One region of the Paenibacillus graminis genome, then DNA from elsewhere that is predicted to be linked to it. Evidence: riboswitches for the same ligand, from Rfam matches in the RefSeq annotation. Region 1 holds a riboswitch; each other region holds the start of a gene.
What was found. A riboswitch is a leader RNA that binds a small molecule or an ion and turns the genes downstream of it on or off. The one in region 1 is predicted to bind cobalamin.

Region 2: linked by a shared signal. The riboswitch ahead of PGRAT_RS02625 (anaerobic ribonucleoside triphosphate reductase) and the one ahead of PGRAT_RS05065 (S-layer homology domain-containing protein) in region 1 are both predicted to bind cobalamin.
Region 3: linked by a shared signal. The riboswitch ahead of PGRAT_RS09375 (energy-coupling factor ABC transporter permease) and the one ahead of PGRAT_RS05065 (S-layer homology domain-containing protein) in region 1 are both predicted to bind cobalamin.

Annotation. Positions count from the first base shown of each region.
Region 1 is NZ_CP009287.1:1,181,094-1,191,299, reverse strand. It holds gene PGRAT_RS05065 (S-layer homology domain-containing protein) at 1-3,704, opposite strand, end outside; cobalamin riboswitch at 3,892-4,096, opposite strand; gene PGRAT_RS05050 (GAP1-N2 domain-containing protein) at 5,103-8,186, opposite strand; gene PGRAT_RS05045 (hypothetical protein) at 8,183-9,445, opposite strand; gene PGRAT_RS05040 (hypothetical protein) at 10,052-10,206, opposite strand, start outside.
Region 2 is NZ_CP009287.1:593,495-603,700, forward strand. It holds gene PGRAT_RS02610 (ribonucleotide-diphosphate reductase subunit beta) at 141-1,172, opposite strand; gene PGRAT_RS02615 (ribonucleoside-diphosphate reductase subunit alpha) at 1,281-3,614, opposite strand; gene nrdG (anaerobic ribonucleoside-triphosphate reductase activating protein) at 3,730-4,245, opposite strand; gene PGRAT_RS02625 (anaerobic ribonucleoside triphosphate reductase) at 4,242-6,227, opposite strand; cobalamin riboswitch at 6,513-6,741, opposite strand; gene PGRAT_RS02635 (MTH1187 family thiamine-binding protein) at 7,134-7,442, shown strand; gene PGRAT_RS02640 (sugar phosphate isomerase/epimerase family protein) at 7,482-8,255, shown strand; tRNA gene PGRAT_RS02645 (tRNA-Thr) at 8,456-8,527, shown strand; gene PGRAT_RS02650 (DUF6442 family protein) at 8,696-9,010, shown strand; gene PGRAT_RS02655 (helix-turn-helix transcriptional regulator) at 9,019-9,231, shown strand; gene PGRAT_RS02665 (hypothetical protein) at 9,679-9,978, shown strand; gene PGRAT_RS34745 (ASCH domain-containing protein) at 10,146-10,206, shown strand, end outside.
Region 3 is NZ_CP009287.1:2,310,470-2,320,675, reverse strand. It holds partial or broken gene PGRAT_RS34290 (sirohydrochlorin chelatase) at 1-82, opposite strand, end outside; partial or broken gene cobJ (precorrin-3B C(17)-methyltransferase) at 212-1,429, opposite strand; gene PGRAT_RS09390 (energy-coupling factor ABC transporter ATP-binding protein) at 1,586-2,464, opposite strand; gene cbiQ (cobalt ECF transporter T component CbiQ) at 2,536-3,324, opposite strand; gene PGRAT_RS09380 (energy-coupling factor ABC transporter substrate-binding protein) at 3,308-3,604, opposite strand; gene PGRAT_RS09375 (energy-coupling factor ABC transporter permease) at 3,607-4,374, opposite strand; cobalamin riboswitch at 4,551-4,737, opposite strand; gene PGRAT_RS09365 (ArsR/SmtB family transcription factor) at 4,912-5,850, shown strand; gene PGRAT_RS09360 (DUF6171 family protein) at 6,000-6,275, opposite strand; gene PGRAT_RS09355 (alpha-N-arabinofuranosidase) at 6,292-7,788, opposite strand; gene PGRAT_RS09350 (5'-3' exonuclease) at 7,976-8,902, opposite strand; gene PGRAT_RS09345 (sugar phosphate isomerase/epimerase family protein) at 8,955-9,899, opposite strand; gene PGRAT_RS09340 (carbohydrate ABC transporter permease) at 9,922-10,206, opposite strand, start outside.

The DNA.
Region 1 (10,206 bases):
ACCGTTGTCTGACCGGTATGAGCTGACAGTGCGGTAACCGCCATAGCCGTGATATCGGGATCAGCTGCTCCGCCCGCGGTCAGCGGGAAGCCGCCGTCCTTGCTTTGAACTTCCAGCAGGGCCTGAACCAGACGTTCTTTGGTCCACTTGGCACCCGGAGGCACCGTATAGGAGCCGCTGTCCAGGGCGATCAGGGCAAAAATCAGACCGTTGCTGCCTTGGCTGGTCATATTGTCATTGTTATAGATTTTTTCAATCAGGTTATAGCCGCCGAAGTTCTGCGGATCTGCACCTGCAGCGGCCACACCCAGCACCAGACGCTCATAGTCCGTAACCTTGCGGAGCTGGCCCTGGCTGGCTGACAGCTGCTCCTTTACCCCTTCCAGATAAGCAGCAGGCACCTTATAACCCGAGCGGGCCAGCCCGAGAGCCTGCCAATCACTTAGCTCTTCTGCGGCTGTTATCCCTTTGGCTGTAGCGGCTATGTCCTTCTTCAACTGCTCAGCTTGCGGCTCCCACTTGCTGCGGTCAACTACTGCGTAATCTGTAAAATGGCTGATTTTTCCGGTAATGATACCTGTCTTGGCATCCAGAACGGAAGGAACCGGAATCCAGCGGCCTGTGGCCGGATCGAGCCAAGCCAAAGCAAGATTAGCTGGATTGCCGGCTTTTACCGGCACGGTGATGGAAAGTTCAACCGGCTTCACAAATTTCGTTCCGTCCGGTCCGAACGTATAGATACCCGACACCAGCTCGCCGCGGCTGGAGCTGTTCTCCTTCATGCTGATCTTCACTGTTCCGGAGACTGCACCGGCCGGAATCAGCAGCTGTACCTCGCTGCCGCTGTCCTTCAAAGCCGCTCCCGCACCGGGAGTAACCTCCTGCTCGAAGGCAGCCGTATTGGCGGTTAGTTTTTGACTCAAGGCTGCCGCTTCAGACGCCGTCATTGGTGCACCTGAATTTGTAACTGCTGTCGTCTGCCCCACCTGGTTCAGCGGAAGAGTGTTGTCCGCTGCGATGGCGACGCTTCCCGCACTACCAGGGAGACCACCCGTACCTGCCGGAGGAGTATCATAATCTGTCGTATAATACCAGACAAGAACATCCCCATTGTTCAATTTGTAATCTCCGGCACTGAATCCCGGATCGCTGCCATTTACGGAATATTTCCATCCGCTTTTTGGCCCGCGGTCAAACTCCTTCAAGCCATCGATAGCAACGACATAAGTGCTTCCGCCGGAGGTTGTAGCTGCCACGCGGCTTCCCAGCTGGCGGATCAGCAGGCTGTACGCTGTTTCTCCGGCATTCAGAGCTACTGTGGTACTGGACAGTATAGTCCCCTTAGCGCTGTCGCCGATAACCGAAATGGCTGCCGATACCGGCTGAGGCACCACTGCTGTATCCGAAATGGTCAATGGCTGCGTGTAGCGGACAATCTTCGGCGTGCTGTCCGCAACATATCCCGTCACGGCAAGCGTATACGCCCCCGCAGGCAGGCCCTTTTCAAAGAGCGCTGCACCCTGCTTATCGGTTGTTACTGTAGTCTCTCCAATCCTTACTTGCACACCCTCCGCCCGGGTAACAACCGGATCAGAGGTATATGTCTTATCATTCCACACCCACTGCTTCTGGGCAACGGTTACCGTGAATGCTTCGCCCGGTTTAGGCTGGGCAGCGGAGAGCGTTACGGAGTTGACAACTTGGGTAGCTCCCCCGCCGTAATAGACCAGCACATGATCGGAAGGCTGAAGGATGAACTCCCCCATCCCCACAGACGGATAAATCCACTCCCCTCCGCGGGAAACTACAAAACTCCAATACCCGTTATAGGTTCCGCTCTGAATTCCATTGATGCCCGAGACATAGCTGCCAAAAGAAGACTCCGTAATGTCCAGCGGAATATTCCCGGATGCCGCTTGCTTCTTCAGTGCGTCCAGCGCATTAGCCGCTTCCAGCGTACCTTCGGTGATGGAGCCCTGTGGCCCCTCAACCGATACTGTGGCTTTTACATTGAGAGGAGCTACCTTAAGCGTCTGTGTATATTTTGCAATCTTAGGCGCCTTCCCTGCTGTGTATCCTGTAACGGAAAGTGTATAATTCCCTGCAGCGAAACCCTCTGTAAACCCGGCTTTGCCGTCTTTATCTGTTGTTGCGGTCTTGTCCCCAACCGTCACCTGCACATCGGCGGCGCTTGTAGTCACCGGATTGGAAGCTGAGCCATCCCATACCCATGTTTTTTGGGTGACTGTGACGGTAAAAGCTTCACCCTCTCTCGGCTGTGCCTTAGATAGGGTCACTTTATCGACAAGCTGCGTAGCGCTGCCTGTATAATAAACCAGCACCCGGTCTGATTCCTTCAGCTTGAAGTCTTTCATCCCTACATCTGCGATTACCCATTCACCGCCACGAGAGACTGCATACATCCAGCCGTCATAACCGCCGGTAGCTCCTGCATGAATGCTGCCAATGCCAGTAACATAACTGCCGGACGGATTCGTAATCGGCAGACCGTTCGCAGCGGCTACTTTTTCCAATGCTTCAAGTACATTCCCCGCGTAGGCGCTGCCTTGGCCCAATGTATTCTCAGGCCCTTCGATTGTCAGCGGCACGTAGACCAGCGGATTCTGCACCACCGGTTTAGAGAAATCATACAGCTTGCCGTTTGCTCCGCCGCTGAACAAATTGTAGGCCACCAGGGCCTGCAGGCCCTGCTCCGTAGCCAGCACGTTGGCGCTCCCGCCTTGGTTATGCGCAAAGGCTCCACTAGCCAGCCGGAAGCTCAGCAGCCGTTTTAGCAAGTCGGTATTATTCTTGGCAAACTCGCCGCTGGCAGGGTCCACGCCAAAGGAAGACAGACCGATAATAGCCTGGGCTGCACTTTCACTGCTGTCCCCGTAGCCGCCGCTGCTGTCCTGCTTGGCTGCCAGCCAGGCTACTGCTTGTTGTCCCGCTGTCAAGGCAGCGGGGTCATTCTTGTGCGCAGCGAGCGCAGTCAGCACAATAGCGGTCATATCCGGTTCGCTCGCTCCTCCCGGGAACAGAGCAAACCCCCCATCGCTATTTTGCTTGGACAGAATTTCGCCCAGCAGCGACGCCTGATTCCATTTGGCGTCACCGGGAAGCATGTAGCTGCCGGAGTCCAGCGCGAGCAGCGCGTATACTGCAGCATTCAGCGACTGGCCGCTGATTTTGTCGCTGTTGTAGATGCCCTCCAGCAGATTGAAGCCTGCGCCCGATCCGCTGCCGGCAAAATTAGCCGGATCCCCGCCGACCGACCGCACAGCAAGCACAATCCGCGCATAATCCGTCACGTTCGGGAAGCTGCCTCCCGCTGCCTGTACTTTTTGCGCAAGCGACTTGGCATAGCTCTCCGGCACCCGGTAGCCCGCCTGGGCCAAGCCGATCGCCTGCCATTCCGACGTTACACCGCCGCTGAGTATATATTCTGCAGCCGAATACGTTGCCTGCGAGACAGTTACCTGTTCCCCGGTATCCGCTGCAGCCAGGGAAGCACCGGCTTTTCCTTCCGCAAAAGTATCAGCAGCATATACTGCGTCCGTGACACTGTCCGTGCCTGTGTTAGCGGCGGCTTCCGCCGCGGCAAAAACCTGTCCAGCAGGAACCACCGCTGTACCCGTAACCGAAATTACCAGCAATAAGACCAGACCAAGCACAAAAGACTTGGCAGAATAAAATGTCTTCATCGTCAACCTCTTTCCTGTGTTATAAAATAAATACTTGTACTGCCTTGCAGCCGGACAGCCGGGACAACATAAAGACCGCCCTTGTTCAGGGCGGCCAGGGAAGAATACAAATTTGAAGGCAGCGGTGCTCCAAGCTCCAGACTTCATCCATTTGCATATGTTCCGCATTCTTACCCCACGAAGAATAGAAACGTTCACGAAAAAGGCAGGTCTCCTGGCTTATGCCTCATTGCTGCTCTTGGCCTTCCCATCCTTCCAGCCGGACAGTGGCCGCTCTAAGAGCCGCTCCGCATTTACAGTGGCGGGACCGCGCCGGATTTGCACCGTGCTTCCCTTTTAAGCCGATTTCTGATTCTACGCATCGAACCGGCACCTTTCTCTTAACCTATTAAATTTTAATATCCATAATCATATCTAGTATTCCTTTGTATGTCTATAGAAAAACCGTTTCTTAGCGGGTGCAAAACGCCCGCTACCCTCTGTAGCAGTTGTTCCACTCCACAGTAATATTGAAAAACCCGACGACTCCCAATCAGAGCCGTCACTTCAAGGCAGAACCTTGTGGGTGTCAGCCCGGCTACCGTTGGAGCGTTGCCCGGGCAGTTGGGATTATACAGCAAGTGTGAGGATTATACAGCAAGTGTTGGCTAGTATACGGATAGTTGGGAATAATCGAGCGACGGTCTGGCAAACGTTGAGTCGTTCTCCGGGCAGTTGGGATTATACAGCAAGTGTTAGGCGGCTATCCAGACAAAATGACTATGCAGCAACCGTTGGGGGTGCAGTAATTAAGGGTAACCCTCCATTTGGAACTCCTGATCAGCAGCAACCGCTTATCGCACCAGCGCGCCTAATAACGGCATTTCTGCCGCTGTTTCCACCTGCTCCAGCACCGGCGCTCCTAACAACGGTATTTCTGCCGTTGTTTCTAGATATTTTGTCCTCTACACGAATAGCACTAAGTTATTTCCCGACACTGTATGATTCTGAGGCACAATAAAGTAAAGGCTATGCTTCCGCATCCAGAACAAACTCAAACGAGACTATTGTTCTCTGCAGAGAAATCAAAGGTACTTTTACCTCTCATTCCACGCTGGAGCCCGCTTTCGGAGAAATCAAAGGTACTTTTACCTCTTATCCCACGCCGGAGCCCGCTTTCGGAGAAATCAAAGGTACTTTTACCTCTCATTCCACGCTGAAGCCCGCTTTCGGAGAAATCAAAGGTACTTTTACCTCTCATTCCACGCCGGAGCCCGCTTTCGGAGAAATCAACGGTACCTTTACCTCTCATCCCATACTGTAAATCAATAAAAACCTGAACAGCACGATAGCCTCACTCTTTCGGCATATCGTGCTGTTCAGGTTAATGTGTTAAAAGCCGCTGCGAGCTGCGTTACCTCATTCGGTTGTTGTATCCCCCGTCGCTGTGGGGGATGGCTCAGGGCTCGGAGAGGCATCCGCTCCGGCGTCGTCCGGGGGGCTGCCTGCTGCCGCGCCTGAAGCCGGCTTCAGGGTCAGCTTGTACTCCCCGGCGATGATCATGTCGCCTGCGGCCAGCTTCGCGCCGGCCTCCAGCTGCACGGTCACCTCGTATGCGGGTGCCTCCGGCACCGCTCCCGAGGCTCCAGTGGCTCCCGGCGCGGCGCTGCCGGCCGCCGGTGAAGGCGTGGCCGCGCCGGCGTTCCCGCCTGCGGCCCCTTGGGTGTCGGCGCTTGCGTCCGCGCCGTCATTCCCTGCGGGCGCGCTTGCCTTCGCGCCCTCTGTCCCGGCGGCTGCGTTCCCGCCGCTGCCAGGGCTAGCGGCTGGCGTACCCGCAGCCGCATTACCCGAGGCACCGCCGTCCGCCCCCGCGGCGCCTGCCTCCGGCGGCGCGACCAGGCAATTGCCGGTCGTCGCCGTGACCTTGTAGTCCTCCGTGGCACCGCCGGAGGACACTACGCTGATCTCCGCCGGCTTGAAGGCGGAGCAGTCCGCGGCAGCGGCAAAGGTGAACACCAGGCCGCTGCCCGTGTCCCCGCCGCCCAGCCGGACGGCGGCAGGAGCCAGCGCGCCGGCCCCGCCCGTGGCGCTAGGCAGTGCACTGCCCACCGGCTCGGCCGTGTCCGCAGGGTCCGGCCGGAGCAGGCTGATGGCGATAATTGCGCCTATCAGCACAATGCCCAGGATGCAGCCGGAGATCAGGATTTGAAATCGGCTGCGGCTGACCCACCGCGCCAGCGGCGAAGCCAGCTGGGAGCGCGCTTCGTTGTAGACATTTTGCAGTGCCGGACCTGCGGCGGCGGCATAGCTTTTGCGGAAATCGCGGCTCTTGAACGCCTCGCGGTCACTGCTCTGGAAGTACTTCAGAATGGCCCGGCGGTAACCCGGCCACAGCTTTTTATTTGAAATGGAAAATAGCGGATTCCCCTGAGACCAAGCCAGAAAACGGTAGACCGTCTCCTTGTTATCCCCCGCCTTGCGCTTCACCAGCTCCATAAGCGTCTCATAGTCCAGAGGCCCGTCCTGACGCTCACTGCTGTGGTAAAAGGCCAGCGGCAGCCGCTCGAACGGTTCAATACTGCGGGAGTCCTTCAGCCAGCGCCGTCCGAGCAGCTGCACATCATCGAGTTCTCTCGGGGAGAGTCCGGCAAAAATCTCCTCCGTCGGCTTCTCTTCCCCGAACCACCGGTAAGCAGCCCGGAGGGCGTTTGCCTTCCGCCGGGTAATGGAATCCAGCGGCGGCTGCCAGTCGGCAGCATCGCGGTAGCGCAAAAAAGAAATGTCCAGCAGCTGCTCCTGTGTCAATTCCTCCAGCGACACCCGGTTCAGCAGGAAGCGGTCCGAAGCCGTCATCAGCTCCTCCAGCAGCGACAGCGCTTCGGGATAGATGCCGCTGCCTCTGCGGCGTTCTTTTTCCGCTTTATCCACCGAATCATGGATCGCCGCTACCTCTCCCACCGGATTGGGGTTTTGCTGGAGCTTCTCCAGCAAGTACTCCTTCACTGTGTCCCGGACAAAAGACTGCTGCAGTGCTTCCGGCAGGAACCGGCCCCAATGAGCCACAAACCGCAAAATATCCGCCGGGCTTGCCGCCGCAGACAGCCGGGATTCCATATAAGGCTCCAGCAGTGCCCGGCGGAACACAGGCTGAGCCAGCACTCTTTTGAAGAAAGACGCACTAAGCTCGTCATTGCTCTCAATAATGCGGTAAGCCGCCGCCAGCGCATCTTCACGGCCCGCAGAATGGGCATTGAGCATGCCGTTGATGAAATAATCCACGATTTTGACCCGGTAAGTATGGCCCTTCAGCGCAAAATACTCCACAAACCGCTCCATAATCTCCGGCACCGGAACGCCTTTTTGGCGGATCAGGTCATATTCGCGGTCAAACCGCTCCAGGAACATATCGTTCAGCCGCACCCGTGCCTCAAGCGCACCCTCCGGCTTCAGATAGGCCAGCAATCCGCCCAGCACAGCCTGCTTGTTCTCTGTGTACAGACTCTCATTGCCCTGCTCAATTTCATAGAACACCGCCAGCTCATTGTACAGCGCGAGCGACAGTTTGCGCTCCACACTCTCTCCGGGCAGCAGCGAGTCAGCAAAACGCGCAAAGTCCTCCAGCCCGCGTTCCGGCTCTTGCAATGCCTTCCATGCCAGCTCTGCGTACGGCTGCTGCGAATCGCCAAAGTCTGCACCCTGCACCCGGCCCGATGCCAGATCGAATACAAAGTCCTTCTCAATGTTCCGGTCACCCGGGCGGAGCGAGCCTTTTTCCACGAAGGTCAGATGAATATATTTGCGGCTTTTCGGCTCGTTCGCATAGGTGATCACACCCAGCCTGCGGCGGAAATCATAAGGCAGTGCCCTGAAAAGAACCTCCGTCAGCTCTACCGCGCGCCGGGACAGCTCTCCGATCGGAACGTCCAGGGCTATGTATAGCTTTTTTTTGCCGGCCACGGAGACCATCACTGCCTGCAGCAGCGTCTTGAACAATTCTTCCGTGATGCCGAGCCCGCGCAGGATACTTAACGGATGGGGTTTCTGCTCCAGCTGTGATACAGGGATAGCCGTAAGCTCCGGCAGCGTTCCGCCCAGCTCTCCCGCATAGCTCCCGGCAAAATCCGCATGGAGAAAGTTCCCGTAACCCTCCAGAATCTCCTCTGAGCGGATGGGCGGCACCACGAAATTATGGGCAAAAAAAGCACTCCGCTGACCCGTGAAATCTGCCGCCAAATACCGGCTCTGCCCAATCACCGTATCATTCGTTTCGGTATGGAATAAGTGCAGCGCGGCAGGGTAGAGCTCCTCATTCTTCTCGCCGTGTGCTGCCAGCTCTGCCGGAGAATCGTAAAGACAGAAGGGATGCAGAATTTTTTTGACAAAATTATTGTCCAGGCTCTCCGACTTCGCTACCGTATCGAATCCTTCTGTCGCCCGGTACACACCACGCCGTTCCCGGGTATACATCTGCTGGGCGATCATGGACCCCGAAAATCTGTTCACGGCCCGTCGCTCCCCTCAATGTAATTCAGCTTGTGCAGCAGCCAGATGAAAGGCTCGTCCACCCGGATCGGGCTGACCACACCTTCCACCTTCTGATTCACCGGATTGCTGCCCAGTGCCGATACGGCAAAATACCCCGTGTTCGCAAAATACACATCCATCGTATCCTTGAACGGGCGGTCCACCTTCTCAATGAAGCGGCGGATTTCGCCGTCGATATTGTGGAACTCGTCCAGATTCAGCGTTTTGCGGTGCACATAGTTGTTGAACACATTGCTGTTGGACTTGATGTAATCGCCGTCCTCATCCTTGAGCGAATGCAGCATGTCGCTTTTGGCGAGCACAACGGCCGTGGGGATATCGGTTTTGCTCTTTTCCTGGTAGGCGATGAAATCACCGAACATGGTCAGCACTACATCACGCGGCTCGTCATACTGGGAGACCCATTCACCGGGGCGGTCCCCGAAGTTGATCCGGATTTTCTCGCGGATGGAGCGGATTTGCAGCGGATCGACCATGAACAGAATACCTGCGGAGTTCTTGATATGCTGGCCATGCAGCCCGAGATAATCCTGATCGACCATCCCTTCACCGGCCACATCGAAGAATACGAGCGTCAACGGGGGCTTGGACTCATCCTTGAACACAAATTGGAAAATAAACGGCTCCTGCATCTTTTCCTTCTGGGTCGAAGCCAGCAAATCCCCCCGCTCGAACAGCGGTTCTTCGTACAGTGTGCGGAACTTGCGGCTGATCTCGGCATTCAGCGGCATGCAGGCTGCGTCAAAATGTCCCGCCGTCGTATGCTGCAGCGTATGGATCAGCGAGGTCATGTACACCGACTTCCCCACCTGGGAAGCGCCAATGATTGAGATAATATTGCTCGGCACTTTGCCCGCAGTCACAGGCAGCTCATTATGGCAGGACGGACAGAGCCGTCTGCGGGTAAGCACGCCATAGCGGTCTGTAAGACCGGTCAGCACATGGTCCGTATAGTGGTGGTACTCCTCCGGAATATCCGCCGGATTCAGTATAGCCTCCATATCGTCAACCGTATCGAGACCGAAGCGCTCGCGGTATTTGTTCAGTGCATCATCTTCGCCCAGTGCATAATTCTCATCATCCTCGCGGCTGTGCATGGCCCGGAATACCACATCCTCCGGTTCGAACCGCGTGAAGCAATACGGACAGACAATATCATAAAAAAGCGGCCGCGCCTGCGGCTGATTCTTTTTCTTAAACCGGTTAAAAAAAGACATCTCTTGTCCTCCTAAAAGTTTTGCGGAATCTCCGCTTCTTTCGAGAATCTTTGCAGCAAAACTCGCTTCGAAAGCATACGCTTAAGTTTTGTGAGCCTCTGCTCCCTTGAGTCGCTTCGAACAAAACACGCTTCGGAAGCATTGACTCGCAGGGAAATAGAGTGAACTTAAGAATCTAGCTTGATGTCTGATGGAAACTCTGTGTTTTCTGAAAATCCACTGGACAGCCTGCTGCCATTCTCAAGTTCAGCTTATATAGCGTGAGCACAACTGCCCGGGCTCCCTTTAACTCCTAATTGTGCTGAACGCATAACGGACGGTGAAACCTTCAGTTCCTGCATCCAGCCTGCTGCTTAGCTATAACTGCACTTTGTACAGCTATATTAGCCCCCTGCCTGTCCCTCTAGTTTCACTGTATTTCATGCAGGTAAAGAGAGGCAAAATGCCCAAAGTGAGATGATTTCCAAAATATAGTTGTACAAAGTACAATTAAGCGTTTGATTCTGCTGAAAAGGCAGCTTTTACATGTACGAAATGCAGTTACAGTTCCGTTGCCCCTGCTTGAAAGCCATGCATCCGTTCACCGGATGTTCCCGCTGCCTCTGCTCACTCCGGCACCAGTTCGTAAAACAAGCCATATTTACGGCCATCCGTAAAAAAGATGCGCACAGCGTCCTCCTTGCCGATTTCGATCGGCGGCAGGATGTTGCGTCCGGCAGCAAAGTCCTGGACGAACGGGAAAAGTACGCCGTCGTCTTTGG
Region 2 (10,206 bases), 590 kb from region 1:
CTGCGCAGCTTCCACGGCTCAGCGATAGAATCAGAAAAGCCCTTTACTGCCGGGACTCCGGCGGTAAGGGGCTTTTGATAAATGTAGGAATTTATAAGGTTGTGGCGAAAATCTGCCTGCTCACGAAATGCAACAGCTCCTTACAAATCGTCGAACCCGTTGTCGTCGCCCACCTTGCCGTAGTTGCGGGACTTGGCTTCGAAGAAGTCGGTTTTGGTCGCGTTCAGCGCTTCGTCGGAGAAAGGCTTGATCCATGGCATGCAGTTGACGTCTACGCCGCTGTAGGCTTTTTCCAGACCCATCAGGGTGAGGCGCTTGTTGGCCGTGTATTTAATGTAGTCACTCAGTTCGTTCATATCAATCCCGCGCACGTTGGTCAGCGTGTAGTGGCCCCAGTTGGTTTCCAGCTCTACGGCGCGGTCGATGGTGCGGTAGACATAATCCATATTTTCTTTGGTATTCAGCTCAGGGAAATCCACCAGCAGCTGCTTGAACACTTCAGCAAAAAAGTAGCAGTGCTGATTCTCGTCACGCTGAATGTAGGAGATCATCTGGCTGGTTGCCATCATTTTCTGGTCACGGGCCAGGTTATAGAAGAAGGCAAATGTACTATAGAAGAAAATTCCCTCCAGAATCAAATCAGCCACCATCGCCCGAAAAAAAGTCTCCTTGGACGGCGCATCGCGGAACTCCTGATAAATGTCCGAGATGAACTGGTTGCGTTCCAGCAGCACCGGATCATGCTTCCAGTATTCAAAAATCTCCTTCTGCTCGCTCTCCGAGACAATGGAAGAAAGGACGTAGGAGTAGGACTGGTTATGCACAACCTCCTGCTGCCCGATGATGGCCGAAATCGCCTCCAGTGAGGAGTCGGTAAAATAACGTTTCACATCGCCTACGAACATCGTCTGCATGGAATCCAGCACCGCCAGCAGGGCGATGTTGATCTTGAACACGCGCTGCTCTTCCGCTTCCAGCTGCGGGAACTGCTGCGCATCCTTCGACATCGGGATCTCATCGGCGATCCAGTGGTTCAGCAGCAGCACCTTGTACAGCTTGTACATGTGCGGCATGCGGATATCGTTCCAGTTCAGAATCCCTGAGCATTCCCCGTCGATGATTCGGGTGGATTGGTTCGGGGCTTCGGTATTAAAAATCTTTTGCAGTTGCATTTTGTTTCCCTCCTGTATTTTGCGTGAAGCTAATCTTCTGTAGTGGTTTACCCATGAAAAAGGTGACGAACAAATCACCGGTTTTTTCTGTTCAAGGCACGAAGACAATTAGCTCGCGCAAGACTCACACTCTTCAATCGTTAAGGCACGGCTCCGCACATAATACGTCGACTTCAATCCGCCCTTCCAGGCGTTCAGGTGCAGGTTCAGGAAATCGGTGGCCTTGATGTCCGGCGTCACGTACAGGTTAAAGCTCTGGCCCTGGTCAACATGGCGCTGGCGGGCCGAGGCCATGCGGATGGACCAGTTCTGGTCGATCAGGAACGCCGTTTTGTAGTACCAGATCGTCTTCTCGGACAGATCCGGTGCCGGATTGGCGATCTTATAGGTGGTTTTCTCCTCATAGGAGAGCAGCTCATACAGCGGATCGATGCTGGCTGTGGAGCCGGCGATGATCGAGGTCGAGCCGTTCGGGGCAATCGCGAACATCCAGGCGTTGCGCACGCCGTCCGCAGCCACTTGCTCCTGCAGCTCACGCCACTGTTCGGTGGTCACGTATTTGCCTTCCTGTTCGCCGCTGGTATAGCCGCGCGAGGTGAAGTAGGCCCCGGTCTCCCAGTCGGAACCGGCGAACTTCGGATAGCGGCCTTTCTCGCGGGCCAGCTCCATGCTGGAGCGTACTACCAGATAGTTGATATGCTCATACAGATGGTTGTTGTATTCCACGGCTTCATCGGACTCCCAGCGGATGCCCTCCAGTGCCAGCAGGTGATGCAGGCCGAAGGTGCCGAGGCCGACCGCACGGTATTGGCTGTTCGTGTACTGCGCCTGCAGCACTTCAATATTGTTGATATCGATGACGTTGTCGAGCATGCGGACCTGAATCGGCACCAGCCGCTCCAGCACGCCTGCCGGAATAGCACGGGCCAGGTGGATGGAATTCAGATTGCAGACAACGAAGTCGCCGGGAACCTTCGAGATCACGATCCGGGTCTGTCCGTCCTTCGTAACCAGCTCTTCACTCTCAATAACCGTTGCCGACTGGTTCTGCATAATTTCTGTGCACAGGTTGGAGGAGAATACCATTCCCTGGTGACGGTTCGGGTTGGAACGGTTGACCGTATCGCGGTAGAACATATATGGCGTGCCGGTTTCAAGCTGGGATTTCATAATCCGCTTCATGATGTCGATGGCCGGAACCGTGATGCGGGAAAGCTCCAGATTGGCGGTGGCTTCGGCATACTTTTCCCGGAATGAGCCTTGTCCCAGCTGTTCATCATAGAAATCCTCCAGACCCAGCGCGCGTCCTTTGGCATCTTTCCAGCCCATCACCTTCTTCACTTCATGCGGGCAAAAGAGATTCCAGTGTCCCCGTGCTTCCACAGCCTCCATGAACAGATCGGGCAGGCAGACGCCGTGGAATACGTCATGCGCGCGCATCCGCTCGTCCCCGTTGTTCAGCTTGAGGTCGAGGAAGGCGAGAATGTCTTTATGGAAGACGTCGAGGTAGACGGCGACGGCGCCTTTGCGCGTGCCGAGCTGATCGACGCTGACCGCGGTATTGTTCAGCTGGCGGATCCACGGGATAACGCCGGAGCTGGTGTTCTTGTGGCCGCGGATATCGGAGCCGCGGGCCCGCACCTTGCCGAGGTAGACGCCGATGCCTCCGCCCATTTTGCTGAGCCGGGCCACATCGGTATTGGAGTCGAAGATGCCTTCGAGCGAGTCATCCACGGTGTCGATGAAGCAGCTGGAGAGCTGTCCGGCGACCTTTTTGCCCGCATTGGACATAGTAGGGGTGGCAGCAGTCATATAAATGTTGCTCATGGCCCAGTAGGCCTCTTTTACCAGCTCCAGACGTTTCTCTTCAGGCTCTGTATGCATGAGGAACATGGCGATAACCATATAACGCTCCTGCGGCAGCTCCATGACACGCCCGTCAAAATCATGAGCCAGATAGCGGTCCGAAAGGGTCAAGAGGCCGATATAATCGAACAGCAGGTCGCGCGTGTGATCGATGCAGCTGCCCAGCTCCTCAATCTGCTCCTTGGTATAGTGGGAGAGCAGCTCTTCGCGGTAGATGCCTTTTTTCACCAGATCGGTAATCAGCGGGTATAGCTCGCCGTAAGGCTCCTCCGGGTAAGCTTTGTAGCGGCGGTTGACGGCTGCTTTTTTGTACAGGGAGGTCAACAGGGAACGCGCAGCGGCGAATTTCCAATCCGGCTCTTCTTTGGTAACCAGTTCAAGCGCGCTCATCGTGAAGGCATTGCTGATCTCTTCTCCGCTGACCTCTTCACGGCGCAGCTTGGACTGCACACCGCGCAGCAGGGTTTCTTTGCTTAGCTGATCCAGGCCTTTCAGGATACGGTCGGCGTACACGGAGAGACGGATTTCATCAAAAGCCAGTTGGCGGTTGTCGGGTTTCACTACGAGCTGTGGCATAAGTTCATACATCCTTTCATTTTTGGGTTTAATTTTCAATATCAAAAATTAAAGTATATGGTCGCAGAGAGCGGCCCGCACCAAGGCTTGGCCTGCTCTTTGATAGTTACCAAATTTATAATGCAGCCGGCTGCCAATGTACGATTTCGGTACCGGCAAGACTGGCCTGAATATCAATAATGCGCTGGTTGCTGCTTCCCCGGTAGGGAAGAGTGGTATCCTTGAGCTCTTCTACAAAACGTCCGTCGATCACGACCTGGCACAAGGCCAGCAGGTTCCATTCGGGTGAACCCGGAGCCGCTGTAAGCTCCTCATACGTATAGCCGGTGTAAATCCAGATGGAATAGTCCGGCAGGACGCTGCGCAGCTCCTGGATGAAGCCCGCAGCCTCCTCTGCCGAGAAAAAGGGGTCGCCGCCCGCCAGCGTCAGTCCGTCCAGCAGCGGATTCGCCGCCATCTCGGCGATAATCTCCCGCTGGCGCTCCAAGGTGAACGGTTCGCCGTAATTGAAATTCCAGGTCTTCGGGTTGAAGCAGCCCGGGCAACGGTGACGGCAGCCGCTGAGGAAGAGGACGGCCCGCATGCCCTCTCCTTCGTTGATTGATTCCGGGTAGTAGCCGCATATATTCATAGATGTTTAACGCGGTCCCTTACTTCAGCTTGCTTGGCGGCATTGAAGCGGGTCTGGTAGTCGCCGGTCAGATAGCCGGTTACCCGGCGCAAGCGGCGGATATGCACATCCTTCTCATGCGCGCCGCAGGAAGGGCAGTTTGTGCCGATCACGCCTTCGTAGCCGCAGTCTGAGCAGCGGTCTATCGGATGGTTAATGCTGAAGTAGCTGACCTGCTGCTCCAGCGCATAACGGATGATCTTCACAAAAGCCGCCGGGTTGCTGCGGGCATTGCCGTTCAGCTCCACATAAGAGATCGCGCCGGCATTGCAGTATTCGTGGAACGGCGCTTCCAGGCTGATTTTCTGTGCAGCGCTCAGCTCATGGTAGACCGGGATATGGAAAGAGTTCGTATAATATTCACGGTCGGTGACGCCCGGAATCGAGCCGATCACCTTGCGGTCCACCTTGGTGAACTTGCCGGACAGGCCTTCAGCCGGTGTGGCGAACAGCGTGATGTTGAGGTTCAGCTCCTCGCTCTTGCGGTCGCAGTACTCCCTCATATGGCGGACAATGGCCAGCGCTTTAGCGTGAATCTCCATGTCCTCGCCGTGATGTTTGCCGTACATGGCCTTCATGCATTCCGCCATGCCAATGAAGCCAATCGACAGGCTGCCGTGCTTCAGCAGCTCGCCTACACTGTCTTCGGGAGCGAGCGCTTCGCCGCCTTCCCAGACGCCTTCGCGCATCATGAAATCGGAAGCTTTGGCCTTCTGGGAAGCTTGGATGCGGAAGCGGTGGAGCAGCCCTTCCAGAGCGATGTCCATATAATGGTTCAGATCGTCATAGAAGCCTGCCTCGTCGGCGGCAAGGCGGCGTCCTGTGGCGATGCCGTATGCCAGTCCCAGCCGCACCAGGTTGAGTGTATTGAAGGACAGGTTGCCTTTGCCGGAGCAGTGGTTGCGTCCGAAGCGGTCGCCCAGCACCCGGGTGCGGCAGCCCATAGTGGCAAATTCGGTATCCGGATCCGCCGGATCGTAATATTGCAGATTAAGCGGTGCATCCAGATTGGCGAAGTTCGGATACAGTCTCCGGGCGGAGCATTCCGCCGCCTTGAGGAACAGCCCGTAGTTCGGATCACCCTGCTGCTGGTTCACGCCCTGCTTGCATTTGAAGATCTGGATCGGGAACACCGGCGTTTCGCCGCTGCCGAGGCCGTTCATCGTGGCGGTCAGCAGCGAGCTGATGACCAGCTGCCCCTCTGGTGAGGTACAGGTGCCGTAGTTGATGCTGGTAAAAGGAATCTGTCCGCCCGACCGGCTGGACATTGTATTAAGGTTATGTATCATGCTCTCTGCGGCCTGGAGCGTTTCACTTTCCGTCTCCTTCAGCGCAAAGCGGAAGGCCCGCGGATATTGCTCCGCCAGATCGCTGCGGCTCATAGTGACTTCCCCGGTGAGCTCTCCTGCAGCGCCTTCTTCGAAATACTCCAGTCCCTTGCGGAACAGCTTGGCGAAGGACTTGGTCACATATGGAGCCAGATCATAATCCAGCTTGTTGGCGGAGACGCCACCGTATTGGGCATTCTGCTGTGACTGGAAAATAATCGCCACAAGCGACATCGCAGTCATAATCGAGTTGGGAGGGCGCACACTGCCGTTGCCGGTGTTGAAGCCTTCCCGGAGAAGACGCTCGAACGGGATAAAGATGCAGTTGGTGGTTCCGATCGCGTATTGATCCAGATCGTGGACATATACCACATTATCGAGGGTAGCCTGCACCAATTGAGGCGGCATCGTGAAGTTGCGGGCGTACCACTTGGAATACTCACTGCCGAACTTGCTCATTTTGCCGGAAAAGCTCTCACCGTTCAAATTGGCATTCTCGCGCAGCAGATCCAAATCCCGGCTGTCGATAATATCGCGCCCCAAATGGATCACTTCCTCCAAAAGAACCTCCTGTGCAGCTTGTCCACCGTTGTACCGTTTCTCCAGCAGCGTCATTGTCTAGCTCTCCTCTCCATATATGAAACATATTCTGATTGTAAAAAAAGGCATCTCCCGCCGAGGAAGGCGGAAAATGCCCGGATGCGTAGCGCAAATAACCTGAGCGGATATTTGCGGATGGTCTCCATGGAAATATGCTTTCCCGCAGAAGCCGATACCTGAGCGCGATAAGGCTTATCGCGCTCAGGTACCGGCAGCCTTGGCTCCCTGGCATAAGGGAAGGCTAAATCTGCTTGTGCAGGCCGCATGCGGACACCTATCCTGTTCCTCGCAGGCGTAAATGATGGTGCCCGGAAACAGGCAGGTCTCCTGGCTTCCGGTGAATCCGGGGCGCCTTCCCAAGGGTAGATGCCCCTCAGTGGCGTGAGCCTCAGGATCTGCTCCGCAGGGCTTCTGGGAGCCTGTGGAGCATCCGGTTACAGTGGCGGGACCACAGCGGATTTGCACCGCGCTTCCCTATTAAGCTTCAACTCTCCTGGGAGAGCAAAGCACCTGTTTCCACTATATTTTGTTGTCGCTAGATAAAAATAACCCAATATCTTGTGTTTGTAAACATTTTTTTGCGAACCCGCGCCCGGTGCGGACTCCGCCCGTTTACTCACAGATGATCCACAGTCCATCCACAGATTACCCGCCATTCGTCCACAATTTGCCCACAGGTAATCCACAGCAAAGGGACAAATTTTGCCGGAACTGATTCATAAATTGTCCAAAATACGCCACAAAGGTTCCGGAATTTTCCAATCCTTCTTTTACGGCCTTTTTCCGTGTCCGTTTGTGTGTCCCGAATATAGTAGGACTTTAGGTGATTTGTGGGGGGAGGCCGGAGTTGCTACAATAGAGAGGACTAGAGACATATCTAACGCGGTGTATAAATAAGGCTTATATAGGAGGGAATTCAGGATGGCGATTGGCGAAGTAACCGTAATTCCGATTGGTACAGGCAGCACCAGCCTCAGCAGCTATGTGGCTGACATGCAGCGCGTGCTGGAGACGGTGGAAGGCATTACCTACGAGCTGACATCCATGGGCACGATTATCGAAGGTCCGCTGGCGCGGATTCTGGCGGCTGTCGAAGCGCTGCACGAGTCCCCTTTTACTGCCGGAGCACAGCGGGTGTCCACCTCGCTCAAGATTGATGACCGGCGGGATAAGCCGTCCACAAGCCGCAGCAAGCTGGAATCGGTGGAACGCAAACTGCAGGCGGATTAATTCAGGTTAACAATAACAGCGAATAGGAGCGGATGCTTAATGGCGGCTATCAAACAGCAGATCGGGATACAGATGTACACCCTGCGAGACAGGGCGGAGAAGGATTTTCTGGGGACGCTGCGCAAGGTGGCGGAGATCGGTTACAAGTCGGTGGAATTTGCCGGGTATTTTGGCGTATCGGCTGCAGAACTGCGCAAAACGCTGGATGAGCTTGGACTGTCGGCCCCCTCAGCGCATATCGGGCTGGATTTCAGCAGTCTGGAGAATATGCAGTCGGCATTATCCAGAGAGATCGAATATGCCCGGGAGGTTGGGCTGGAGTATCTCATCACACCTTCTGCGCCTCTTCCGGAGCAACCTGCGCTGGACGATGTGCTGGCTCTGATTCCATTCTTTGAAAAGGCTTCCGGGATGGTGCGGGCAGCAGGGCTGAAGTACGGCTACCACAACCATGACTTTGAGTTCAAGCAGGTCAACGGGCAGGCCGTCATCGACATCTGGCTGGAGCGGATTCCTGCTGAGCATATGGTGGCAGAGTTTGATTTGGGCTGGGTGCATGTGGGGGGTGCAGTACCGGCGGAGTATATCTCCCGGTATGCCGGACGTGTGCCGCTGGTTCATATCAAGGATTTCGGTGCGGGCCATGAGGAAGCCGATCTCGGGAAGGGCCAGGTCGATTTCGAGAGCGTCTTTAAGGCTGCGGATGAAGCCGGAATTCAGCACTACATCGTGGAGCAGGAGGTTTTCGCTTCTTCGTCACTGGAGAGCGCCCGGCTGGCGCTGGATTACTTCCGCAAGCGGGGAATGGTGTAACCGTTTCCTGATTCGTTCTGTAAGTGCTTGCCGCCGCAGCTGCCTGGGCGGATTGGCTCACCCTTTCCAGCCTGCGGCCTGAAGCCGCCCTTCGTGGGTTCTACCACAGACTTTTGAGAGAGACAGGACTGTGAGGGAAAGGGTTGCGTTTTTCTCCAGACGATGTATAATGTATTTTGTTTGACAGAAAAATGCTGTAAGCTGGTGTAGCTCAGGGGTAGAGCAACGCACTCGTAATGCGTAGGCCGGGGGTTCAATTCCCTTCACCAGCATCCTTAATAGTTCAATCATGGCGCGGTTTCCCGGGGTTTCGGGGGCTGCGCTTTTCTGTGTTTACATAAATCTCCGTACAAAACTCTATCTGGTTCATTGACAAGTAAACTTTGCATATTATAATAAAGGTGCCAAGTTTACTTGTCGGTTAAAAAGGAGGATTTCTAATGGATAAGGAAATCATATTAGAAAAAATCAGACAGGAAAAAAAGGATGAGGGAAAGGAGTTTATTTTTAATAGAGGCAGAAAATTTGGAGTCATAGGCACGCTGAGTATATTTTGCATTTTAGCTGTTTTCAATTTATACAATAATCATCAGGGGACAAATGCTGCATTATTAGCGGTGGTTATGGGGTATCTTGGCTGTGAAAGTTTCGGAATCTATAGTATAACTAAAAAGAAAATGGATTTAATTAAGATCATTTTTGGATCTGGTTTAAGCCTCTTTTTTTTCATAAAATACTTCTTAATTGTAGGATAGGGGCCAAGATGAATGAAAAGTTGATGTTGAAAAATAGATTGCGAGAGGCAAGAGCAGAACAAAAATTATCCCAAACCCAATTGGCAGAAATGGTGGGCGTTTCAAGAAATACAATAAGTTCTATTGAAACAGGGCAGTTTAATCCTACCGCAAAATTGGCTCTAGTCTTATGCATTGCTTTGGACAAAAAATTTGAAGAGTTATTTTATTTTGATATGTGAATATGAGAAGCCCTGGGCCGTTCTGGTCTGCATGGCAGGCAACTTTGAGGCTTTTTTACCAGTCGACGCTGCTGAGCAGTGCCAGCTGGAAAAAGGGAACTTATTTCTCCCCAAAATCAACAATTGTGAGATTGAAGTGGAAAAAGGAAACTTAATTGGGCCATATTACTTCATCAGGAGCGAAATGAGCTGAATTAGTGTACCTTTTTCCACTTCACCTGCGGAGAACAGAGGGTGCTTAAACCGACCTTTCATAATATTACCATTAATTTTAAACGGATATGGAGGGGAGAAGTATCAACAAATCTGGCTGATCTTATGTACATAACTGGTGAATCCGGGTTGGATGCCGCAGGAACAGCGTATAACGCTTTATCTATAAAAAGTCTGGATAAATCTGATATAATAAATAGAAAGTAAATTCAAGAAAAAGGAGAAAAAAGAAATGTGAGGAATAAACACAAAATTATATTCACGTTCACCTGTTTCGCTGCTTTCATCCTATTGTTTTTGCAACCGGCACTCGTCCATGCAGCGGATGCAGGAACAATTGTGGACAGCGGCACAAAAGAACGGCTAATGGAGCAGTACGGGCTTGAGCCGCCCAAGCCTTCTTTTTCCATCAGCTGGACCGGAATGGATGCCCGGATGAGTACACCAATTCAAGTCTTTTTAGCCATCTGCGGACTGGCGGCCAGCCCTTATTTAGCTGTAATCTGGAAGTTTATTCTATTCCGCTTCTCGTAAAAGTTGCACAGAATCCCATAGCGTCATACAATACAGTAGTAGAAAGCACACACATTGCGCAGGCAGGGGCTTTGTCCCTTCCAGCATCCCGATAACTATAGGCGGCGCGGCTTTCCGGATGTTCGGCGGCTGCGTTTTTTGCTGTTCAGAGAGGAGAAAAGGCAGAGATGAAATGTCTGACAATCCGGCAGCCCTGGGCCGCATTAATTGTGCTTGGGGAAAAACAGT
Region 3 (10,206 bases), 1.1 Mb from region 1:
AGCAGGTTTCAATGGCAAGCTCCGGCTTGCGGACAGCAAGCGCCCGGGTGAAATTGCGCAGTTCTTCATTCCCCTCTTCCACACGGCTGCCATGTCCTACAAGCAATACTGTAGTTATCCCTTGCGCTTCTTCATGGTTATGGGAATATGTGTGCGTGTGTTCCCAGTGGAGTACGCTCTCCGCTTGCGGGTAATTCGCTGAAATCCCACTGCCCATCCGCTCAAAAAAAGTATAAAACCGTTCGTTCTGACTGCCCTGCGCACAGTATTGCTCAACCACCTCAGTTACTGCGGCCACTGCTTCCTCTTCGTTCATTCCCTCACGGACCTTGCTGCCCGCGTGCGGGGTGCGTCCGGTTTTTTTTCCGCCAAGATATAGTTCGTAGCTCCCCTTGGAATAGACAAGGCCGATATCCTCCAGGACCGCCGAACTGCAGGCCATCCCGCAGCCAGCCACACTGATCTGCAGCCCTCTTGGCACAAGCCGGCCGTTCAACTGTTGATGTAACCGCCGTGCGGCTCCGGCAGCACTCTCTTTTCTCATGCCGCAGAAGCCGCAGATGTTCACCTTCACCACATTCCCCGCGGGATTCAGCGCTGCCAGCGACCAGGGCTCCGAAGAGGTCCGCAGCCGCTCATGCGGCTTCAGTGCCTGTGTATCGGCGCCAAGGCTGTACTTGCGTTCATAGCCGCGCGGTGTAACCATGAGGCCGTCATAAACCATCGTGGCGGAGTTGCCGACGATCACGGTCGACAGCATGCCGATCTCGTGGTCAAGCATCTCCTGGAGCGTCGTGACAATGGTCTGCTCGCGGTCGCGGTAGGCGCTTTTTACAATACCCACGGGAGTGGAAGGATCACGGTAGCGGAGCAGGATTTGGCGGGCCTCTTCAATCTGGCGTGTGCGCTTTCCGCTGCGCGGATTATAGAAGGCAATCACGAAGTCTGCGGCTCCCGCCGCCTCCACACGCGCCGCAATGCTCTCCCAAGGCGTTAGATGGTCGCTCAGGCTGATCGTGCAGGAATCATGCATAATTGGCGCACCCAGCAGCGAAGAACAGGATTGAATGGCCGATATCCCGGGAATCACCTCGACTTCCACACCCGTGACACGGTTCCAGCCCCGTTCAATCAGTACTTCATAGACCAGCCCCGCCATTCCGTATACCCCTGCGTCACCGCTGGAAATAACGGCGATCGTCTGCCCGGATTCCGCACGGCGCACGGCTTCCTGGGCCCGGCTGACCTCTTCAGTCATGCCTGTGCCGACAATCTCCTGATGCCGCAGCAGCGGCTTGATCAGGTCCACATAAGTGGTGTAGCCGATCACGGCTTCACTCTCTTCCAGCGCTGCCAGAGCACGGCCCGTAATATGTTCCAGCCTGCCTGGACCAAAGCCGATAATCAACAGCTTTCCTTTCTTGTTCATTCTTGTTCCCCCGTTCGTATGTAAGTCCAACACTGACTCTAAATGGATGCCCATGCTCTAGCTGTTTTTGATACAACTAAAAAGTCCTATATTTGCACTGAAACCGATTTAATTGCACTCTGTCACTAAAGAGACCGTATGGCGGGTTATATTCCACTATGGCTGACGACCAGCTGCCCTGGCTCGCTCTCCCGTTCCTTCCTCCAGCAGACTGCTCAGCAACGCCTTGAACTCCCCGGCATTCCGGGGAGCAGCGCGCCCTCCCGTTACGCGCGAGGGCAGGCTGTGCCACAGCTCAGCCAGCAGCGGGAGCCCGAGGCCTATCTCCTGCAGCAGCTCCCCTCCGGCAAAAATAGCCTCCGGCGCTCCGGCGGCCCGGCAGACGCCCTGATCGAGGATAATGATCCAGTCCGCCCAGCGGTAGGCCAGATTCATATCATGCGTGGCCATCACCACAGTTGTACCCTTACGGTGTATGCTGTCCAGGCCATCCAGAAGCTGCGTCTCCGACAGCGGGTCCAGATAGGAGGTTGGCTCATCGAGCAATAGGAGCTCCGGCTCCATCGCCATCACGCCTGCAAGCGCGGTGCGCTTTTTCTGGCCCAGACTGAGCTGATGAATAGGTTTATCTTGTATTGCTGAAAGGTTAAGCAGTTCCAGTACCGCAGCACACCGCGCAGCGATTTCCGCTTCATCCATGCCCGCGCCCCGCAGCCCGAAAGAGATATCGTCCTGCGGTGTGCCCAGGATCAGCTGCTGCTCCGGGTCCTGAAAGACCAGCCCGACTCTGCGCCGCAGGGCGGCAAGCTCCTTTTTGGCATAGGATACAGGCAGTCCCGCTTGCAGCATCCTCCCTTTTTGCGGCCGCAGCAAGCCCACCGCATGCAGAAACAGGGTTGATTTGCCGGAGCCGTTATGTCCAAGCAGGGCTGTTTTGCAGCCTTTGGGAATCGCTGCGGTCAGCCCCCGGAGCGCCGGCTCCACCGTGTCCGGATAATGAAATACGACATCCTCGAAGGCTAAACTGTAATCCATGTCCATGCCGCCCTCCTTCTCCATCAGTTCTGTATCCGGGCTTTTCACTCATTGATCATTTGCCGTTCTCTTCATGTATACAGCATCCACAGCTGTGCGGCCGCCAGCAGGACAATTCCCGCATAGGCCTCAAGGGCAAACCTTCGGGGCACTTCCCGCTTCACATATGGCGGCAAAAGAATTTCTCCGGTAAACCCCCGGGCAGCAAGCCCCTGCGACAGCCCATAGTAGCGGTGCATGGTGTTCGCGAACAATGACGCCGCCATACTTGCAGCCTCCCGCAGCTTGGATCTGAAGCCCCTGTGACCCCCGCGCAGCCGCCGGGCCAGCAGCAGGCCATGGGCGGCATCATCCAGCAGGAACAGGAACCGGTACATGACCAGCATCAGCTCCAGCACGATCTGCGGCATCCGCAGCCTGCGGAGCACCTGCAGCAGTTCGCCGAACGGCGTGGTCAGCATGATGAACAGACAGCAGGCCAGACAGGCGGACACCCGGGCCAGCAGCAGCGCTGCCCGCATACCTCCTGCCGGGGCCATGTACAGAAACTGGGCCGTGCCCGGAATCCGCAGGCAGAGGGCAGCCTCTCCGGCTGCCGGACGGCCCAGCTCCACCAGCAGCGCCGGCAGGCTGAGGCCGTAGAACAACAGCGCAGTGCCAAACAACTGCCCGTAGGCGCGCGGCGGGATTTTGGCATACTGCAGGCACCACAGCATCATCCACAGCGTAATGAGCACCTGAAGGGCCGGATGCAGCACATAAGCGAGCGTGAACATGACGGCTGCGAAGAGGCTTTTCCACATCGGGGATATCCGGCTCAGGGCATTGCTGCAGGATATTGCATCAATTCTTCTGATCATTCAGCTTCTGCCGGTCCTGTCTTCCCTTCAAGAGACCCAGTGTGTAGCCGATTACTCCTGCGCCAATAGCCGCTTGCAGCGCGAACAACATGCTTTCCGTTTCACCCGGCAGCTCAGCCAGCGGCTTGAACCAGGGCTTATATGCGGGATCAATCTCTGTAATTGCACCCTCTGCCGCATCATCGGCCCCGCCGAACTCTCCGTTCACGAACAGCAGCGGCAGGACCACCAGCAGAATCACCGCGAGCAGCATCAGCAGGTTCTTCCATTTGTTCTTCATCTTCACAGTGTGTTTCCTCCCCTGGCTCCCCGTTTAAGCAGGGACAGCTCCTGTGAACTGTAGGCCTTCAGCCAGTTCCATAACAGCACCGTCAAAAGCCCCTCGCTGACCGCCAGCGGAATCTGGGTCACGGCAAAAATGCCGCCGAATTTCACCATAGAAGCCAGTACGCCGCCATCCGCTGACGGAAAAGCCACCGCGAGCTGAATGGAAGTGACCACATAAGTCATCAGATCCGCCACCGCAGCCGCGCAGAATACCGCCAACTTTTCCCGGTTGCCCAGCTTCATGACCAGCTTATAGGCCGCATAACCGGCAAAAGGGCCGGCCACTGCCATGGAGAAGGCGTTCGCGCCTAATGTGGTGATTCCGCCGTGCGCCAGCAGCAGCGCCTGGAACAGCAGCACAATGGAACCGGTCACGCTCATCGGCAGCGGACCCAGCATCACTGCGCCAAGTCCCGTCCCCGTCGGATGAGAGCTGCTTCCGGTTACCGAGGGCATTTTGAGCGCAGAGAGCACAAAGGTAAATGCTCCGGATAAACCCAGCAGCAGCTTCAGCTCCGGGTTGTCCCGGGTCATCCTTGTGAGCTTACGGACGCCAAGGAAAAAGAAAGGCAGAAAAGCAAGCCACCAGAACACCGCCCAGCCAACCGGTAAAAATCCCTCCATAATGTGCATTGCTTCCGCCGTGCCCGGCTCGTTCAGCAAAAAATAAACGGCAAATATGCCGACCAGCCACGCAAAACGCCAACAGCTGCGTTTGTTCATCCCTGCACCTCCTGCTTGATTTTTGTATGCGGCGTCAAACCAAAAACTCCCGCCCCTGAGGGTGGGAGTATCATGTACGTATCCGGATCACAAAGAGAAGGCTGCTCCGCCGCCAAAATAAGCAGCACACCCTTATCTCTCCATCCATTCGTACACCGCTCCTATCCGCGTAGAGTCGTGTGTGCGCAAACAAGGTAGGTCTCCTGGCTCGGGATCATCGCTGGCCTTCGTCTTCCCCGGAGCAACCGAGTGACCTGTTGAAAGCTGGCTCTTCCTTACAGTGGCGGGACCGCTCGGGAGTTGCACCCGATTCCCTGTTATCCCTTGATGTGAATCAAAGGCACCTTGTTTCATCGCTAATTCATCCTGTACATCATAGCGGACATGGCTTAAGGTGTCTGTGATAAAAGTGGAGGTGTCCATGAAAAGGCAAGAAGCTTGTAAGAACCTGATTTGAATAATATAATTATTAACTATATAAGCAGTAACGGCTTCGCCGTCCCCTTATTGTATGAACCTGAACCCGGAGGCTGTCCTATGAAATTGGATCTTACCGAAGAATCCCTGCCTGTCTACGAGGCTTTATCGAGCGCCGTACGCCTCCGAATGCTCCGCCTGCTCGCCGTTCAGCCGATGAACGTCAAGGAGCTGGCAGCGGCAGCCCAGCTTAGCAGCGCGATTATGACGATGCATGTCCGCAAGCTGGAGGCGGCCGGGCTGATCCGGACACATATGGCTCCCGGGCGGAGCGGATTGCAAAAAATCTGCACGCTGGCGGCTGAAAGCGCAGAGATCATTTTCCCCGCTCAAACCGCAGCGGAACGCAAAAGCCACCGCAAAGAGATACCGGTCGGCCTCTACTCCGACTTCCGGATCGAACCGACCTGCGGTCTGGCAACGGTAGAGAAGGTCATCGGCAATTTTGACGACCCGCGCTACTTCTGGGATCTGGAGCGGATGAATGCAGGCATCCTCTGGTTCGGCAAAGGCTATGTCGAATACAAAATCCCCAACTTTCTCCTGTCCAGCGAGCAGCCGGAGGAGCTTGTCATTACCATGGAAATCGCCTCAGAGGCCCCTTCCATCAATAATAATTGGCCTTCGGATATCACCTTTACTTTGAACGGAACAAAGCTTGGCTTCTGGACCAGTCCCGGTGACTACGGAGACAGCAGGGGCAAATATACGCCTTCCTGGTGGCCTGCGCTCACAAATCAGTACGGACTGCTTAAGCAGCTGCGGGTTACCCCCAATGGGACCTTTATGGATGGACAAAAGCTGTCCGGGGTTACGCTGGATCAGGTGGATATCCGCAGCAAGCAGTGGACGTTAAGACTGTCTGTGGAGGAGGATGCCGAGCATATCGGCGGTCTGACGCTGTTCGGCAAAGGATTCGGCAACTATAACCAGGACATGCTGGTTGAATTGTTCTATACCTATCTCTCCGAGAGTCCCGGCGCTGCCGGAACACCTTAAGCCAGGCTCCATATGAGGATTACAATGAAGAATCCCCGATCCTCCGCAGCGGATGAAGCCAGCGAATGATCGGGGATTTGAGGTTAGGCCAGGATTCATGCCATGCTGTATTCTGCACAGCCTGACCCAAGGACGCGCGCGCGCCGCGCTTAGCCGTTAACCGGCTGCCACAGGCCGCCGCCGGGAAGCGGGCAGCCGCGCGCCTTCAGCCGGGCAACAACCGGGATAATGCAGCCGCAGGCGGTGCAGGTCACACCATCCTGCAGCTTCGGGCAGGTACCGCAAATGGCAAGCCGCTCCGCGTACACCTGATCGGAGGCGGTGTTGCTTTCGTTGAACATTGAGGACGCCAGTATACGCGCAATCTGGGCTTCCGTGACCTTATAATCGTCCCGGCACCCTTTGCAGGTTGAGGTTGCAGCCATAGCCATGCCCCTTCGATTAAGCCTTCGGTGTAATCGCCAGTACAGTCACCGACATTGCCGGCAGCTCGACAGTAATAGTATCTCCTTCCAGCTTAAAGGCAGTGAACGGCTGCGGAACAACTGCTTCCGGCTCGCTGAAAGTGTTATGGGCATCAATGGTTGCCCCGGCAAGCGTAGTGCCGGCAATGTCCACCGCTTGCCCGGCAAGGCCGCGCAGCTCCAGCGGAAGTACAGCCGCAGCCGCATGATTCAGATTGCACAGGCTGACATGAATAACACCTTCTGCTGTGACTGAAGCCGACGCCGAGACTTCCGGAATCTCCTTGCCGCCGAAGCTGTAAGAGCCGCTGTCCAGCGTCAGATCCAGCAGTTCGGCATCCTGATGCACTTTGTACATATTGAATACATGGTAGGTCGGAGTCAGCAGCATTTTTTCGCCTTCGGTAAGGATGACGGCCTGCAGCACGTTAATCGTCTGGGCAATGTTCGCCATCCGTACACGGTCGCTGTGCTTGTGAAAGATATTCAGCGTCAGTCCGGCAACCAGCGCATCGCGGATCGAGTTCTGCTGGTACAGAAAACCCGGGTTCGTGCCCGGCTCTACATCGTACCAGGTTCCCCATTCATCGACGATCAGGCCGACTCTTTTCTCCGGATCATATTTGTCCATAATGACGCTGTGGCGGGTGACCAGCTCTTCCATGCGCAGCGCTTTTTCCAGAGTGGTGAAGTATTCCGCAGTATCAAAACCGGTAGCCGCGCCCTTCTGCTCCCAAGTTGCGCCGGGAACGGTGTAGTAATGCAGCGTGATGGAGTCCATAAACCGCGCAGCTTCGCGCATGAGCACTTCCATCCAGTGATAATCATCCGCATTCGGGCCGCAGGCAATCCGATGAATCCGGTTGTCCCCGTAGTTGCGCACATACGTCTGGTATTGGCGGTACAGGTCAGCGTAATATTCAGGACGCATATTCCCTCCGCAGCCCCAGTTTTCATTGCCCACGCCAAAATATTTCACAGCCCAGGCCTCTTCCCGGCCATTCTTCGTGCGCAGCTCAGCCATCGGAGATACACCGTTAAAGGTCAGGTATTCCACCCATTCCGACATTTCCTGAACCGTTCCGCTGCCCACGTTGCCGTTGATGTATGGCTCACATTCCAGCATGGCGCACAGCTCCATGAATTCATGGGTTCCAAAATGGTTGTTCTCCACCGCGCCGCCCCAGTGCGTGTTAATCATCCGTTTGCGGCCTTCGCGCGCACCGATGCCATCCTTCCAGTGATATTCATCGGCAAAACAACCGCCCGGCCAGCGCAGTACCGGCACCTTAATTTCCTTAAGCGCTTCCACAACATCATTGCGGATGCCCTTGGTGTTTGGAATCGGAGAGTCCTCCCCTACCCAGATCCCTTCATAAATGCAACGTCCTAAATGCTCGGAAAAATGACCATAAATATTCCGGTTAATCGTTCCCTTGCGGATATCCGTATGAAGCACAACACGCTGAGTCATTCCTATGCCGCCTCTCTTAATTAATATATTTATTAACTACTTAATAATTATATTAACATTATAAAGCGCTTCTTTCGCATCCGTCAACAACAAAAAAACGCCTCCCTGCCGTTGTCGGCTCAGGAAGCGCTTCTGCTGTAATCTGGATATATGTTACTATTAAGATCCTGCCGGACAGAGATGGGCCTTAACCCAGATCCCCTAGTTCAATCTGCACAATTCCCCGTTCATCCTTCACCGAGCCGACAAGATGCATCAGGCTGCCGAACTCCAGCTCCTGGAATTTGCGTGCTGCTCTATCCCGCTGCAGCTCCCACAGACATTCTGCAAGTGTACAGACCACCGGCACATCGCAGCGGATTTCCGCCAGCTCGCGGGACAGGTGGAGCATGTCGAGGTCGGCTTCGATTTTGGCCCGCACCCCTTTGGGCAGCAGGTGAAGATTCTCGATCACGCCTTCCACGGTGCCGTATTCCATCAGCAGCTTCAGCGCCGTCTTTTCGCCGATGCCGCGCACTCCCGGATAGTTGTCGCTGGTATCGCCCATGAAGCCCTTCAGGTCAATTACCTGGGCTGGAGTCAGCCCTCGTTCCTCCAGCAGCTCCGCCGGATCGTAGACCTTGTAATTGGAGCGGCCTTTTTTCATAATTACGACCTTAACGCTGTCGCTGACCAGCTGCAGCATGTCATGATCCCCGGTCAGAATATACACCTCGGATTCCCCGCTGTAGCACGAAGCCAGCGTGCCGATGCAGTCATCCGCTTCATAACCTGCCAGTCCGATATTCGGCACACCTAGCTCGGCAACCACCTCTTTGACCAGGTCAAACTGCGGAATCAGCTCCAGCGGGGCATCAATCCGGTTCGATTTGTAGCCGTCATACTTCTCCGTGCGGAAGGTCCCCTTGCCCATATCCCAGCAGCAGACCACATGGGAAGGCTCAAACGTGCTGACCGCATCGAAAAAATACTGCAAAAACCCGTATACTGCATTCGTCGGCAGTCCGGCTTTGGTCTTGCGGATATATCCTCCATAGGCGGTCGCATAGAAAGCCCGGAACAGCAGAGCCATTCCGTCGACGATCATTACCCGTTCCTTTGTTTCTGAACTCATTGTGTGTAACACCTGCTTTATGGATATTGGAACATGCATTCCTCTATCAAGTCTACCTTATTCCCGGGACAGGTTCAATGCCATAGACCGCCTGGTATTGCTTCCGTAAATGGTGAAGTTTGGCTGCGGACGGCAGCAGATCTCCGGGATGCCGCAGCTCAAGCACCCAGGCGCCATGGAATCCGCCTGCCGCCAGCCCGGCGAGCACCGCCTCCAGCGGCAGCTTGCCTTGGCCGAGCCCCAGGTGCTCATCCTGCTCAGCGGCATTGTCGCTGAGATGCAGCGCGACCAGGCGGGGCATGGCCTGCTGCAGCATCAGCAGGCAGCGGTCCCTGCCTGCCATCAGGGCATGGCCGCTGTCGAACACCAGACCTATGCGGGAGGAATCCACCCGCGCGGCGAGCTCCAGCAGCTCAGTGACCTCCGTCCCCAGCAGCCCGGGGTACGGGGGAACATTCTCCAGCGCAATAACCGCCGCAGAGCCGGCGGTTTCCGTCAGTATCCGCTGGAGGAATCGCACCACCCGCGCCTTGGCCGCTTCCCGCAGGCCCGACGAAGCTCCTCTTGCGCCTGCCGCTTCCCGCAAGCCCGCCGAAGCTCCTCCGGCGCCTGCCGCTTCCAGCAGCGGGGCTGCCTCAGTGTCCGCAGCAGACAGCTCGCCTGCATGCAGCACCACGTAGCTGCAGCCCAGCGCTTCTGCTGCACGCAGCGTATCCAGCAGCAGCGTTTCCGCCTCCGCCCGCCGCTGCCCGTCCGCTGCTGCCGGATTGCAGCCGGTAATCGGTGCGTGGATGCTCCAGCGGATGCCAAATTCCTTGCCCTTGCTGGCCAGCGAAGCCAACTGGCCTGCCGTCCATTCCAGCAGCTCCCCATGCCTGCCTTCGCACATAATCTCAATGTGTTTCCAGCCCTCAGCAGCAAGTAATTCAATAGCCTCTGCCAGCGGACGGCCGATGTAGACATAAGTAGATACCGCGCAGTCCTGTAACGACGTCATCTGAACTCCTCCTTGAACAGCTTTATTTAATGCCGGAATGCATGAAGCTCTCAATGAACTGGCGCTGGAACACCAGGAAGATCAGCAGCAGCGGGGTGATTACCAGCAGTGTAGCCGCGCTGACTTCCGTCCACTGCACCCCAATCTCGAATGACTGGGCAAAAATCGACAGCCCCACCGTAAGCGGCCGGTTCTCTACTGAATTGGTGATTATCAGCGGCCAGAGAAAGTTATTCCACTGATAGCTGATCGAGACCAGTGCGAAGGCCACATAAGTGGGCCGGGCCAGCGGGAAATAAATTTTCCA